Regions from separate parts of the Pseudomonas sp. PHC1 genome, predicted to be linked through region 2. Evidence: predicted binding sites of a transcription regulator. Region 2 holds the regulator's gene; each other region holds the start of a gene.

Region 1 (4,767 bases), on a different contig from region 2:
GTTGGCGGTTTTTTCCACGGTTCGGCCTTGGGCATCAAGGATTTCCACCGACAGGTTGTGGCTGCCACGATCAATGTTGCTCAGCGGGAACACCGGGCTCAGACCGGGTTCGCCGACGGCCTGGCCGTCCAGCAGCAGGCGATACCGATGACCTTTTCGCAGGCCCGGCTCGCTGGTGACGCTGACGATCAGCTCGCCGGCGCTGCTGCGAATGGTTGCGTCCGGCTCGGGGATCAGCACACGTAGCATGTCGTAGCGGAGCGGCGGCTCTGCTGGTTGCTTCGACGGTGTGACGGGTGCGGCACCGGCCGGGTTCGAGGCCATGCGATTGCTGGTGGTCAGCGGCACACGCTTCGCATTCCCGCGTGGCTGATCGGTATAGACCCGATTGCCCTGTGCGTCGATGTAAGTGAACACCTCGGCCGATGCGCCAAACGCGCTCAGCCACAGGCACAAGGCAATCAATCCTCGCGTCATGGCTTGTGCACCCGTTGCACGGTGAACACCACCGCCGGGCTCTGCTGAATGATCGCCCCGCCATCGATCACCTGCACTGCCAGCCGATGCTCGCCGCGATCAATATTGACCAGTTGCAGGATCGGTACATTGCTCGCCTGGCCATAAGGCGCGTCGTCCAGCAGCAGGCGCAATTGATGCGGAGGTTGCAGGCGCGGCTTGATCAGCACGCTGACGGTGAAGGTGCCGTTGTTGGCACGCAGGGCCTCTTCGGTGGGCAGGCCGGTCAGCGCCAGCACGTCATAGGCATTGCGCGCTGGCGCACGGCTGGGGGTGACTGAAGAGGGCGCGCTCGGTGCCTGAGGCTGGACGCTGTTGAGCGGCGGCAACTCCACCGGCTGCGCCTGCACCCCATCCGGCGCGTGATCGCTGTACACCGTGTTGCCGCTGGCATCGGTGTACTTGTAGATCTGCGCTGATGCGGTGCACGCGCAAGTCAGCAACAGAATGAACAGCAATGGCCGCATTCGGACGTCCTGTGAGCAGCGGATATCACTCCGACAATGGAATACCCTCGCCGCCAGCATAGAACACAACCAGTTCTACGGGTTCATCACCAGTGACGCCGCGATGGTCGCGGTTGACCATTTCGGCAACGGCCTCTCCCTGCTTGAAACTCTGGCTGCGGCCATCGTCCCGGCTTTCGATCGTCAGTTCGCCGGAAAGAATGTAGGCGGCGTTGGGGATCGGGTGGGTGTGCCACTGGAGCTGGGTATTGGCGGGGATTCTGAGTTTGAGCACTGACAGTTCGGGGGCGGCGTCGGGATAGCGCAGGTAAGGGGTTCCGTCCCACGAGGTGCTGCTTTCAAGCAAGAGCTTGCGTTGTGTCTGCTCGGGTTCGTCGGCGGAGGTGCAACCCAGCAGGGTCAGAACTGGCAATGTGGCCAGCAGTGTCTTGAAGAGGCAGTGTTTCATCGTGTTATTCCTCGAATGGTCGTAAGAGGAAAAGGCTACGGGGTGGTCACGAGGATTGATGCCGGACGATGCGCAATCTGCTCGCGTATTTGGGGATTGAGGCTGTCGGAATCTGCCTCAAAAAAAAGGCCTCCCGAAGGAGGCCTCTTTTTGTCACGCCGCGTAGCGCGGCGCTACCGGATCAGCAGCTGTAGTACAGCTCATATTCCAGTGGGTGTACGAAGGTGCGGACCTTGATTTCTTCTTCGGATTTCAGCGCGATGTAAGCGTCGATGAAGTCGTCGGAGAACACGCCACCCTTGGTCAGGAACGCGCGGCCCTTGTCCAGCTCTTCCAGGGCTTCTTTCAGGCTGCCGCAAACTTGCGGGATCTCTTTCGCCTCTTCAGGTGGCAGGTCGTACAGGTTCTTGTCGGCAGCATCGCCTGGGTGGATCTTGTTCTGGATGCCGTCCAGACCGGCCATCAGCAGCGCTGCGAAAGCCAGGTACGGGTTGGCGGCCGGATCCGGGAAGCGGGCTTCGATACGACGGCCTTTAGGGCTGTTGACGTAAGGGATACGGATCGAGGCAGAACGGTTGCGAGCCGAGTAGGCCAGCATCACCGGCGCTTCGAAACCTGGTACCAGGCGCTTGTAGGAGTTGGTAGACGGGTTGGTGAAGCCGTTCAGGGCCTTGCCGTGCTTGATGATACCGCCGATGAAGTACAGGGCGGTTTCGGACAGGCCGGCATAGCCTTCGCCAGCGAAGGTGTTCTTGCCGTCTTTGGCGATGGACATGTGCACGTGCATGCCCGAACCGTTGTCGCCGTACAGAGGCTTCGGCATGAAGGTCGCGGTGCGGCCGTAAGCGTCGGCTACGTTGTGTACAACGTATTTCAGCGTCTGAACTTCGTCAGCTTTCTTCACCAGGGTGTTGAACTTGACACCGATTTCGTTCTGACCGGCAGTTGCCACTTCGTGGTGGTGAACTTCAACGGTCTGGCCCATCTCTTCCAGTGCGTTGCACATGGCGGTACGGATTTCGTGGTCGTGGTCGAACGGCGGAACCGGGAAGTAGCCGCCTTTCACGCCTGGACGGTGGCCCTTGTTGCCGCCTTCCACGTCCTGGTCGGACATCCACGAACCTTGTTCGGAGAAGATCTTGAACATCGAACCGGAGATGTCGGACTTGAACTTCACTTCGTCGAAAATGAAGAATTCCGGCTCTGGACCGGCGAAGACGGTGTCACCGATACCGGTGGTCTTCAGGTATTCTTCGGCGCGGTGGGCGATGGCGCGCGGGTCGCGATCGTAGCCTTGCATGGTCGAAGGTTCGATGATGTCGCAGACCAGGATCAGGGTCGGCTCTTCGGTGAACGGGTCCAGAACGGCGGTTTCGTCGTCCGGCAGCAGGATCATGTCGGAGGCTTCGATGCCTTTCCAGCCAGCGATGGAGGAACCGTCGAACATCTTGCCAACTTCGAAGAAGTCGTCTTCCAGCGCATCGCGAGCCGGCATGGTCACGTGGTGCTGAGTGCCTTTTGTGTCCGTGAAGCGCAGATCAATCCACTTGACGTCATGATCTTTGATGAGTTGAACCGACTTCGACATAGTGTCCTCCGGGTGAATTAGGGCGGGTAGTGGATGCCCTTAATAGTGGTGATGCCGGCGCGAATACTCTGCCAAGGCAACCTGCCTCACAAGGGAGCAAATTGCATGCCAGTGCCCCAGCATGGGTTTTTTGCCCCAAATTCACGCTTCTAAAGGTTGAAAGAGCCTTGGCGGCGAAAATCTCGCCCTTTAATGTAGCGCTCAAATTGAAAAATGACCCGTTTTGGTGCGCGCAAAACCTTCTGCACATTAACTGGTTAAACCTTGAGCAATTTCCGCTATAATCCGCGCCCCCCTTTTTCGGCTGGCCCTGCGCGCGCTGTTTTCATGAAACTAATCGTAAAAGTCTTCCCCGAGATCACCATCAAAAGCCGACCTGTCCGGACGAAATTCATCCGCCAGCTGGCCAAGAACATCCGCACCGTGCTCCGCGACCTGGACCCGGCCGTGGTGGTGAACGGTGTGTGGGACAATCTCGAGCTGGAAACCCGCGTCACCGACCCCAAGGCCCTGAAAGAAATGGGCGAACGGCTGACGTGCATGCCGGGCATTGCGCACTTTCTGCAGATCGACGAGTACCCGCTGGGCGACTTCGACGACATCACCGAGAAGTGCAAGCAGCACTACGGTGACGCACTGGCCGGGAAGATCTTCTCGGTACGCTGCAAGCGTGCAGGCAAGCATGCGTTCAGCTCGATGGACGTCGAAAAATACGTCGGCAGCAAGCTGCGCCGTGAGTGCGGTGCCGCCGGTATCGATCTGAAACAGCCGGAAATCGAAGTCCGCATCGAAGTTCGCGACAAACGGTTGTTCGTGATCCACAGCCAGCACAATGGCATCGGCGGCTACCCGCTCGGTGCGCTGGAACAGACGCTGGTGCTGATGTCCGGTGGCTTTGACTCGACGGTTGCCGCGTACCAGATCCTGCGTCGCGGCCTGATGACGCACTTCTGCTTCTTCAATCTGGGCGGTCGTGCCCATGAATTGGGCGTGATGGAAGTCGCGCATTTCATCTGGAAGAAGTACGGCAGCTCGCAACGCGTGCTATTTGTCAGTGTCCCGTTCGAAGAAGTGCTGGGCGAAATTCTCGGCAAGGTCGACGACAGTCATATGGGCGTCGTATTGAAGCGTATGATGTTGCGCGCAGCGTCGAGCATTGCCGAACGCCTGCACATCGATGCGCTGGTCACCGGTGAAGCGATTTCCCAGGTGTCGAGCCAGACGTTGCCGAACCTGTCGGTCATCGATTGCGTCACCGACAAACTGGTTCTGCGGCCGCTGATCGTCGCCCACAAGCAGGACATCATCGACACGGCCGACCAGATCGGTACCGGTGATTTTGCCCGGCACATGCCGGAATACTGCGGCGTCATCTCGGTCAACCCCAAGACCGCCGCCAAGCGTGGCCGGGTCGAGCACGAAGAGCAGGAATTCGACATGGCGGTGCTCGAGCGTGCGCTCGCAAACGCCAGACTGGTGCCGATCGATCGGGTGATCGACGAATTGGGCCAGGATTTGCAGATCGAAGAAGTCAGCGAAGCGCTGGCCGGTCAGATCGTCATCGACATCCGTCACCCGGATGCCGCCGAGGATGACCCGCTGGAACTCGCCGGCATAGAGGTACAGACGATGCCGTTCTACGCAGTGAACGCTCGTTTCAAGGAACTGGACCCTACTCGCCAGTACCTGCTGTATTGCGACAAAGGCGTGATGAGTCGCCTGCATGCCCACCATTTGCTCAGTGAGGG
Region 2 (4,767 bases):
GCACGTCAAGGCGACCGACATTACACTGGTCACCAAACCCGACCTGAACATGTTTCGTGGCACCGACTTCCCATGGCACGTGACGAGTGAACGCGGCGAAGTGAACTCCGGCGGCACCGAGGTCGAACTGATCGACTCGGTACGCGTCAAGCGCACCGACGAAAAGAACCGCGACACCCTGATCACCTCCACTCGCATGACGGTGTTCCCACAGCAGCAATATGCGCAGACCCAGCAACCCGTTAGAATCGACGGCGCTGGCGGTGTATCGACTGGCGTAGGAATGAAAGCGTATTTGAAGGAAAGCAGGATACACCTGCTATCGAACGTAAGAGGACAGTATGAGGCTCGTTAAAACCCTCCCTATTTTGCTCAGTCTGGGCGCAGCACTGGGAAGCGTGAGCGCCTGGGCTCTGCCGAACGATCAAGAGCAGCCAATCCGCATTCAGGCCGACGATGCCCAGCTGGACGACAAGAACGGCGTTGCCACCTATAAAGGCGACGTGATCATCACCCAGGGTTCGATGATCGTCAAAGGCAACACCGTGACCATGACCCGTGCGCCCAACGGCGACATCGACGTTGTGACTTCGGTGGGCAACCTCGCCTACTTCGAACAGCTGCAGACTGCCGGCGACACCAAGCCTGTTCAGGGCTGGGGCGTGACCATTCAGTACCACGCACAGCAGAACCGCGTTGTGCTGATCGACAAGGCAAAAGTCGTCGACAAGGACAACAACACCACTCAGGGCGAGAAGATCGTCTATGACACGGTGAAAAAACTGGCCAGCGCCGGTCGCGCTACCGGCAGCAAGGTCACCGAGGCGCGTCCGCGCATCGACATGGTGATCCAGCCGAAGAAGAAAACCGACGAGAAAACCCAGTAATGGCAACTCTGAAAGCTCAGCACCTGGCCAAGGCCTATAAAAGCCGCCAGGTCGTGCGCGACGTCAGCCTGTCGATCGACAGCGGTCAGATCGTCGGCCTGCTCGGCCCGAACGGCGCCGGCAAGACCACGTGTTTCTACATGATCGTCGGCCTGGTTCAGGCCGATCAGGGTCGCGTACTGATCGACGACCTGGACGTCAGTCACCAGCCAATGCACGGTCGTGCCAAGGCCGGTATCGGCTATCTACCGCAAGAAGCGTCGATCTTCCGCAAACTGTCGGTAGCCGACAACATCATGGCCATTCTCGAGACTCGTCAGGAGCTCGACAAGGCCGGTCGTCGCAAGGAGCTGGAAAGCCTGCTGCAGGAATTCCACATCAGCCACATCCGCGACAACCTCGGCATGAGCCTTTCCGGTGGTGAGCGCCGCCGAGTGGAAATCGCCCGCGCACTGGCCACGGCACCGAAATTCATCCTGCTCGACGAACCGTTCGCCGGTGTCGACCCGATCTCGGTCGGCGACATCAAGCAGATCATCCACCACCTCAAGGCCAAGGGTATTGGTGTACTGATCACCGACCACAACGTCCGCGAGACGCTGGATATCTGCGAAACCGCCTACATCGTCAACGACGGTCAGTTGATCGCCGAAGGCGACTCCGCGACCATCCTCGCCAACGATCTGGTGAAGGAAGTGTATCTGGGTCACGAGTTCCGCCTGTAAGCACGACGGCATTCGACCAGCCGTCCGGGTGCTGTAACGTTGAAGCGCCTTTTTATACGCTTTTATTGTTACAGCGCTCTAGGCAAACACGACAGTTTCAGGCATATAATTTGCTTAAGTTTGGCGCCTCGGCGCCCTGTAGTGGATGGCGCATAGCGCCGGCGAATAAGGTGTTAAGCCCCTGCCATGAAACCATCGCTAGTCTTGAGAATGGGCCAGCAGCTGACGATGACACCGCAGCTGCAACAGGCCATCCGCCTGCTCCAATTGTCGACCCTGGATCTGCAACAGGAAATCCAGGAGGCTCTGGAATCCAATCCGATGCTCGAACGCCAGGAAGACGGCGACGACTTCGACAACTCCGATCCCATGGCCGACAACGCCGAACAGAAGCCCAACACCGAGATCCAGGAACCCTCCTACCAGGAGACCGCGCCGACAGTCGATAACCTCGAAGACGGCGAATGGAACGAGCGAATCCCCAACGAACTGCCAGTCGACACCGCCTGGGAAGACGTCTACCAGACCAGCGCCAGCAGCCTGCCAAGCAGCGACGATGACGAGTGGGACTTCACCACCCGCACTTCCGCCGGTGAGAGTCTGCAAAGCCATCTGCTGTGGCAGTTGAACCTGGCACCGATGTCCGACACCGATCGCCTGATCGCCGTGACCCTGATCGATTGCATCAACAATCAAGGCTACCTCGACGAGACCCTCGAAGAGATCCTTGACGCCTTCGATCCGGAGCTCGATATCGAACTGGACGAAATCGAAGCGGTCCTGCACCGTATCCAGCAGTTCGAACCGGCTGGCATCGGCGCACGCAACCTGGGCGAATGCCTGCTGCTGCAATTGCGCCAGCTGTCGGCCAAGACCCCTTGGCTGGCCGAAGCCAAGCGCCTGGTTACCGATTACATCGATCTGCTCGGCAGCCGCGACTACAGCCAGCTGATGCGTCGCATGAAACTCAAGGAAGACGAACTTCGCCAGGTCATCGAACTGGTGCAGAGCCTCAACCCGCGCCCCGGTTCGCAGATCGAGTCGACCGAAGCCGAATACGTGGTGCCTGACGTGATCGTGCGCAAGGACAACGAACGCTGGCTGGTGGAGCTGAACCAGGAGTCGGTGCCCCGCCTGCGGGTCAACGCCCAGTACGCCGGTTTCGTGCGCCGCGCCGACACCAGCGCCGATAACACCTTCATGCGCAATCAGTTGCAGGAAGCCCGCTGGTTCATCAAGAGCCTGCAAAGCCGCAACGAAACCCTGATGAAAGTGGCCACCCAGATCGTCGAGCATCAGCGCGGTTTTCTGGAGTACGGCGACGAAGCGATGAAGCCCCTGGTCCTGCATGACATCGCAGAAGCGGTGGGCATGCACGAGTCGACGATTTCCCGCGTGACTACGCAAAAATTCATGCATACCCCTCGGGGCATATATGAACTGAAATACTTTTTCTCCAGCCATGTGAGCACCTCCGAAGGCGGCGAATGCTCGTCCACGGCGATCCGCGCGATCATCAAGAAACTGGTCGCCGCGGAAAATCAGAAAAAGCCGTTGAGTGACAGCAAGATCGCTGGTTTACTGGAGGCACAAGGCATTCAGGTGGCTCGCCGCACCGTCGCCAAGTACCGCGAATCCCTCGGGATCGCGCCTTCGAGCGAACGCAAGCGGTTGATGTAAGCCACGTTACAGCGTTCCAGTGGCAGGCTCTTCGGCCTGCCGCTTTATGCACTGGCAACGAAGGAGAAGCTGTATGCAAGTCAACATCAGTGGACACCAACTGGAAGTGACCCAGCCTCTGCGCGAGTACATCGAGCTCAAGCTCAAGAAGCTCGAAGGGCATTTCGACAAGATCACCAACGTGCAAGTCACGATGTGTGTCGAAAAGCTGAAGCAGAAAATCGAAGCCACGCTGCATATTCCCGGCAATGAGGTCGTCGCCAACGCGGAACATACCGATATGTACGCTGCGATCGACGCGCTGACCGACAAGCTCGATAAACAACTCAAAAAGCATAAGGAAAAGACCCAGAGCCTGCTTCAGGGCGCTACCGGTCGATAACCCCCACCCCCATGATCCGACTTGAAAGTATCCTGACCCCCGGCCGTTCCCTGGTGAACGTGCCGGGCGGCAGTAAAAAGAAAGCCCTCGAACAAATTGCCAACCTGATCGCCCGGGAAGTCCCGGATCTGGAGATGCAAGATGTCTTCGAGGCATTGATTGCCCGTGAAAAACTGGGTTCTACCGGTTTTGGCAACGGCATCGCCATCCCCCACTGCCGCCTCAAGGGCTGTGAAGCGCCGATCAGTGCGCTGATGCACCTTGATGCCCCCATCGATTTCGACGCCATCGACGGCGCGCCCGTGGACCTGCTGTTCGTCCTGCTGGTGCCGGAAGCCGCCACCGATGCGCACCTGGAGCTGTTACGCCAGATCGCCAGCATGCTCGACCGCAAGGACGTGCGCGAAAGACTGCGCAGCGCGCCAAGCAACGAAGCCTTGTACCAGGTTGTACTGGAAGAACAGAACAGGCCGTAACCATGCGCTTGATCATTGTCAGTGGCCGTTCCGGCTCGGGTAAAAGTACCGCCCTGGATGTCCTTGAGGACAACGGCTACTACTGCATCGATAACCTGCCGGCCGGTCTACTGCCGGAACTGGCCGAACGGGCCCTGATTCATACCGAGCTGGCGCAGCCACTGGTGGCAGTATCGATCGATGCACGCAATCTGCCGAGCCATCTGACCCGTTTTCCGGAATTACTTGAAGACGCACGCGCCAAGCATATTCAATGCGATGTCCTGTACCTGGATGCCGACGAAGAAACCCTGCTCAAGCGTTTCTCTGAAACTCGCCGCCGCCACCCACTGAGCAACGCCAATCGTTCGCTGGCAGAGGCCATTCAGGATGAAAGCACGCTGCTCGGCCCCATTGCCGATCTCGCCGACCTGAAGATCAATACCACCCATCTCAACCTGTACCAGCTACGCGACACGATCAAGTTGCGCCTGCTGAATCAGCCGGAACCTGGCACCGCGTTTCTGGTCGAGTCGTTCGGTTTCAAACGCGGCATGCCGGTGGATGCGGATCTGGTGTTCGATGTACGCTGCCTGCCGAACCCATACTGGAAACCGGAACTGCGCGCGCAATCCGGT
Region 3 (4,767 bases), on a different contig from region 2:
GCTTTACCTTTGGCAGCCGGGGCCGGCGTATCGTCACCGCCATCGTCTTCAGCAACGTCTTCCGCTGCTGCTTCCAGACCGTCTTCGGCCTCGTCTTCGTCGCCTACTTCGAGGTCGTCGTTTTCCAGATCATCGTCGCTCATGTTCTACCTCATGACTTGCGAAAAGCAGATTAGTTATAGACCAGCTTTGGCGACTGTCGAAAGCCGCCGGAAAAAAATCGGTAACCGTTGGTGACCAACGGTTCATGCCCCTTCACCGTGCAAGGTGGCGAGGACTTTACGGGCACCGCCATGGTCACGGTGCTCGCCCAGGTAAACGCCTTGCCAGGTACCCAGTGCCAGTCGACCCGCCGTTACCGGCAAACTGATCTGACACCCCAGCACGCTGGCCTTGAAGTGCGCCGGGAGGTCGTCCAGGCCTTCGTCGTTATGCTCATAGCCGTCTGTTCCTTGTGGGATCAGACGATTGAAAAATCGTTCGAAGTCGCGACGTACCGCCGGATCGGCGTTCTCGTTGATGGTCAACGACGCCGAGGTATGCTGCAGCCACAAATGCAACAGACCGACCCGGCAGGCCTTGAGTTCAGGCAGGCCGGCGAGCAACTCATCCGTCACCAGATGAAAGCCCCGGGGCCTTGCCCGCAGGGTTATCAGAGTCTGTTGCCACATACAGTTCTCCGCACGTTCGGGGCGCATTCTAGCGCGCTCTGGAAAAAAACAAAGGCCCTAATATTCCTTCAATGATGTAAGCCTTTGACCGCAGAAAAACACTCGTCGTAAACACGACCAAAGCAGTACGAAAAATCCTTTCAGCTGTATCAGGAAAGACAAATTCCAGACAAAAAAATGCCCGGCAAGCCGGGCAAGTTTTTGGCGGCGCGTGCTTACAGGTTGTAGCCGCGCTCGTTGTGTTGTGCCAGGTCCAGGCCGACCGATTCTTCTTCCTCGGTCACGCGCAGCCCCATCACGGCATCCAGTACCTTCAGGATAATGAAGGTGACGATCGCGGTGTAGATCACGGTGAAGCCGACGCCTTTGCACTGAATCCAGACTTGTGCGGCGATGTCGGTGACGGTGCCGAAGCCACCCAGCGACGGTGCGGCAAACACACCAGTCAGGATTGCGCCGAGGATACCGCCGATACCGTGCACGCCGAAGGCGTCCAGGGAATCGTCATATCCGAGTTTGCGTTTCAGGGTGGTGGCGCAGAAGAAGCACACCACGCCCGCCGCCAGGCCGATCACCAGGGCGCCCATCGGGCCCACGGTGCCAGCGGCCGGCGTGATCGCCACCAGACCGGCAACGACGCCGGAGGCGATACCCAGTGCGCTGGGTTTGCCGTGAGTGATCCACTCGGCGAACATCCAGCCCAGTGCGGCAGCGGCAGTCGCGATCTGGGTCACCAGCATCGCCATGCCGGCGGTGCCGTTGGCGGCGACAGCGGAACCGGCGTTGAAGCCGAACCAGCCAACCCACAGCATCGCTGCGCCCATCAGGGTGTAACCCAGATTGTGTGGCGCCATCGGCGTGGTCGGGAAGCCTTTGCGCTTACCCAGTACCAGGCAGGCAATCAGACCGGCCACACCGGCGTTGATGTGCACCACGGTGCCGCCGGCGAAGTCGAGTACGCCCCAGTCCCACATCAGGCCGCCGTTGCCGGACCAGACCATGTGCGCGATCGGTGCATAGACCAGGGTGAACCAGATGCCCATGAAGATCAGCATCGCGGAGAACTTCATCCGCTCAGCGAACGCACCGACGATCAGCGCCGGGGTGATGATCGCAAAGGTCATCTGAAAGGTGATGAACACCGCCTCGGGGAACAGCGCCGCCGGGCCGGTCAGGCTCGCTGGCGTGACACCAGCCAGGAACGCCTTGCCAAAACCGCCCACGAACGAGTTGAAGTTGACGACGCCCTGCTCCATGCCGGTGGTGTCGAACGCGATGCTGTAGCCATAAATGACCCACAGCACGCTGATCAGACCGGTAATGGCGAAGCACTGCATCATCACGGAAAGAATGTTTTTCGACCGAACCATGCCGCCGTAGAACAGCGCGAGACCGGGAATGGTCATGAACAGCACAAGGACAGTAGAGGTGAGCATCCAGGCGGTGTCGCCGGAGTTCAGGACTGGGGCTGCCACTTCGTCTGCCGCCATGGCCAGGCCGGGCATTACGATAGACAACAGGGCTCCTAGCCCTGCGAATTTACGCAGAGTCATATTGTTTTCTCCTGGGGCGTTGGGTTTGTGGCGGCGTTTAGATCGCGTCGGTATCGGTTTCGCCGGTACGGATGCGGATCGCCTGTTCCAGATTGACCACGAAGATCTTGCCGTCACCGATCTTGCCGGTGTTGGCAGCCTTGGTTATCGCCTCGATAACCCGATCCAGATCCTTGTCGTCGATGGCAACGTCGATTTTCACCTTGGGCAGAAAATCGACCACGTACTCCGCGCCGCGATACAGCTCGGTGTGACCCTTCTGCCGACCGAAGCCTTTGACTTCAGTAACGGTAATGCCCTGCACGCCGATTTCGGACAGCGACTCGCGCACGTCGTCCAACTTGAACGGCTTGATGATGGCAGTGACTAGCTTCATGAAACTCTCTCCCGAATTGGTGGACTTGCCCCAGGAAAACAAACCCGACTCAAGTCTAAGCGCAGTGCCTGGCTTTGTAACGCTTCGTTGTCGACGCCAGCTAACCGCTCCAGACGAAACTCCCCGCTCCGTCTGCCGCACTGCATTCGTCACAGCGACTGCATCAGTGCATGGGTCAACGGTGACTAAGCAGAAAGCTTGCCATCTCGCCAAAAACCACTGATTTCAATCCCTTGGCGGCTGCCGCAGATGCCATCACCCAAATGGCACTCGGGATACGCACAACAACGGTGCGCAGCCGTGCATCCCGTTGCGCGAAAAGCGTGCATCCGTGCCTGCGCCAATGACTATAGACACTGCGTGATACACTGCCGGCCATTGTTTCCAGGACATATCCCATGCTCGCGCCCAAAGACTTCCTCGACGCCCTGAGCGGCACCGCTTCCCGCCTGTTCAGCGGCGACACGCCGTTGCCAAAAGCCGAAATCGAAAGCCAGTTCAAGATGCTGCTGCAAAGTGCCTTCAGCAAACTGGACTTGGTGAGTCGCGAAGAGTTTGACAGTCAGATGGTGGTACTGGCGCGCACTCGCGCCCGGCTCGAGAGCCTTGAGGCGAAGGTGGCGGAGATGGAAGCGAAGCTGGCGCCGCCGGCTGAGTAAAACCTCGTTTCTTTGTGACTGCGGCCCCCTGTGGGAGCGGGCTTGCCCGCGAATGAAGGTCGGAACGACCTTCCCGCCATCAGGATTCGCTGCCGAATCTCGGCAGAATCCTACAGCTTGCAACCCCGCCATCCGATTGCGTCGTGAAGTCCTGATTCCTAAGCTCACCCAATGCTGAATGTTCAGCACTGGGTTTGGCGACCCGGAAAGCTTAAGGCGCACGACAACCATGATGGCGGCTATGTTTACCGCCACATCGAGTCATGGCGGTTGTGCGTGGGAGACCTTCGGGTCTGCCGGGTTCCTTTTGCTCCGGTTCGCCAACCCGCGTACGACTGCCACCCAATTGTTTGGCGACAATTGAGGGCAGCCCTTAAAGCAAAAGGAGCTGTTCAATGAATAACGAAGAGACGTATCTCACTCCTCAGGTTTTCACCCGCCACAAACTCCCTCTCCACGCCCTGCTCATCCAGAACCAACCCTGGTTCTCTGCCCGCGACCTGGGCCGCCTGCTGCACATTTACCTCAACGAACGCATGCTGCGAAAACTCGACCCCGACCAATACCAAACCCGCAAAACCCTGATCCACAACCAGATCGAAAACACCCTCCTGATCAGCGAATCCGGTATCTACGCCCTCCTCGTCTACCACTACTGCCCCGAATACCGAGGGCTTCGCGGATGCTGCAATCGCTATAGGCCCGCATGCCGGAGCTGAGCCCTGCGTAAATCGTAAGTCGACTGAAGATTCATCCAGAACTCAGGTGTGGTGTTGAGGTGGATGGCCAGCCTGATTGCCAGATCGGCGCAGATCCTGAGCTGGCATTTCACAAGCTTCTCGATCTCGGTTTCAGGCCAGTTCGTGGGCGTGGCCAAGTCCATGACCGTCATGCCCAATGGCTCCATGAATTCCTTATTCAGCACCTCGCCCGGATGAATCGGACGCATACCATTGCGGTCCATTTTTTGCCTTCAGCGGCTGCATTGAGCGGCCAAACTGGTGCATCAGACTTTGCGATACAAGACCGTCGAGTCGCTTTCGCTGGCGTCCTACAACTATTAGGGCATGCCCCTACAAAAATCAGCGTCTGCGCCTGGTTATGCAGTCCTTACGCCTGTCATTACATTAGCGACACCCATCAGGCTGGAGGTCTCTGTGAAGGATAAAAAGAGGAAGACAAAGCTAGCAGCAATTCTTTAACTCCTGGCTTAACGGCCTCGGGTTCAGAATCCGACGGCCTGGCCCGTCGTCACTACTTCAGAGAAACCAGCTTCTCTACTGCCAAAAATGCGGGGGAGCCTTGCTGGTGCCCAGTCCCGATAGATGCGCAATTGCAGTCCTCGAGCGCGAAAAACCTTTAATACTTCTCGAGAGTCAACACTTCAGCGTGAGTGCATAGGCCCGCACAACCGCTTTCTGATACGTCTTGTAAACCTCTACTCAAACGCAAGAACCCCGCTCAACTACCCTTCAAAAACCCGCAGGAAGCGGCCCCTGACTCAACTC

What was found. The regulator sigma-54, encoded in region 2, starts transcription at its own class of promoters, with help from an activator protein. The targets are predictions, from matches to a motif close to ANTGGCATNNANNTTGCTNT.
Positions count from the first base shown of each region.
Region 1: glnA (glutamate--ammonia ligase) is a predicted target of sigma-54. The motif match lies at 3,113-3,132, and genes of this name have one in related genera.
Region 3: glnK (P-II family nitrogen regulator) is a predicted target of sigma-54. The motif match lies at 2,787-2,806, and genes of this name have one in related genera.

Region 1 covers NZ_JBJXHJ010000003.1:35,922-40,688, forward strand. Annotated here, with positions in the region: gene ACKJSM_RS05240 (DUF4124 domain-containing protein) at 1-477, opposite strand, end outside; gene ACKJSM_RS05245 (DUF4124 domain-containing protein) at 474-983, opposite strand; gene ACKJSM_RS05250 (cupin domain-containing protein) at 1,009-1,431, opposite strand; gene glnA (glutamate--ammonia ligase) at 1,613-3,019, opposite strand; gene thiI (tRNA uracil 4-sulfurtransferase ThiI) at 3,347-4,767, shown strand, end outside.
Region 2 covers NZ_JBJXHJ010000016.1:86,739-91,505, forward strand. Annotated here, with positions in the region: gene lptC (LPS export ABC transporter periplasmic protein LptC) at 1-355, shown strand, start outside; gene lptA (lipopolysaccharide transport periplasmic protein LptA) at 342-887, shown strand; gene lptB (LPS export ABC transporter ATP-binding protein) at 887-1,612, shown strand; gene ACKJSM_RS19545 (RNA polymerase factor sigma-54) at 1,799-3,292, shown strand; gene hpf (ribosome hibernation-promoting factor, HPF/YfiA family) at 3,366-3,674, shown strand; gene ptsN (PTS IIA-like nitrogen regulatory protein PtsN) at 3,686-4,150, shown strand; gene rapZ (RNase adapter RapZ) at 4,153-4,767, shown strand, end outside.
Region 3 covers NZ_JBJXHJ010000002.1:437,877-442,643, forward strand. Annotated here, with positions in the region: gene sutA (transcriptional regulator SutA) at 1-143, opposite strand, end outside; gene ACKJSM_RS04620 (secondary thiamine-phosphate synthase enzyme YjbQ) at 246-671, opposite strand; gene ACKJSM_RS04625 (ammonium transporter) at 887-2,224, opposite strand; gene glnK (P-II family nitrogen regulator) at 2,262-2,600, opposite strand; gene ACKJSM_RS04635 (accessory factor UbiK family protein) at 2,999-3,259, shown strand; partial or broken gene ACKJSM_RS04640 (Bro-N domain-containing protein) at 3,655-3,939, shown strand; gene ACKJSM_RS04645 (HigA family addiction module antitoxin) at 3,954-4,223, opposite strand.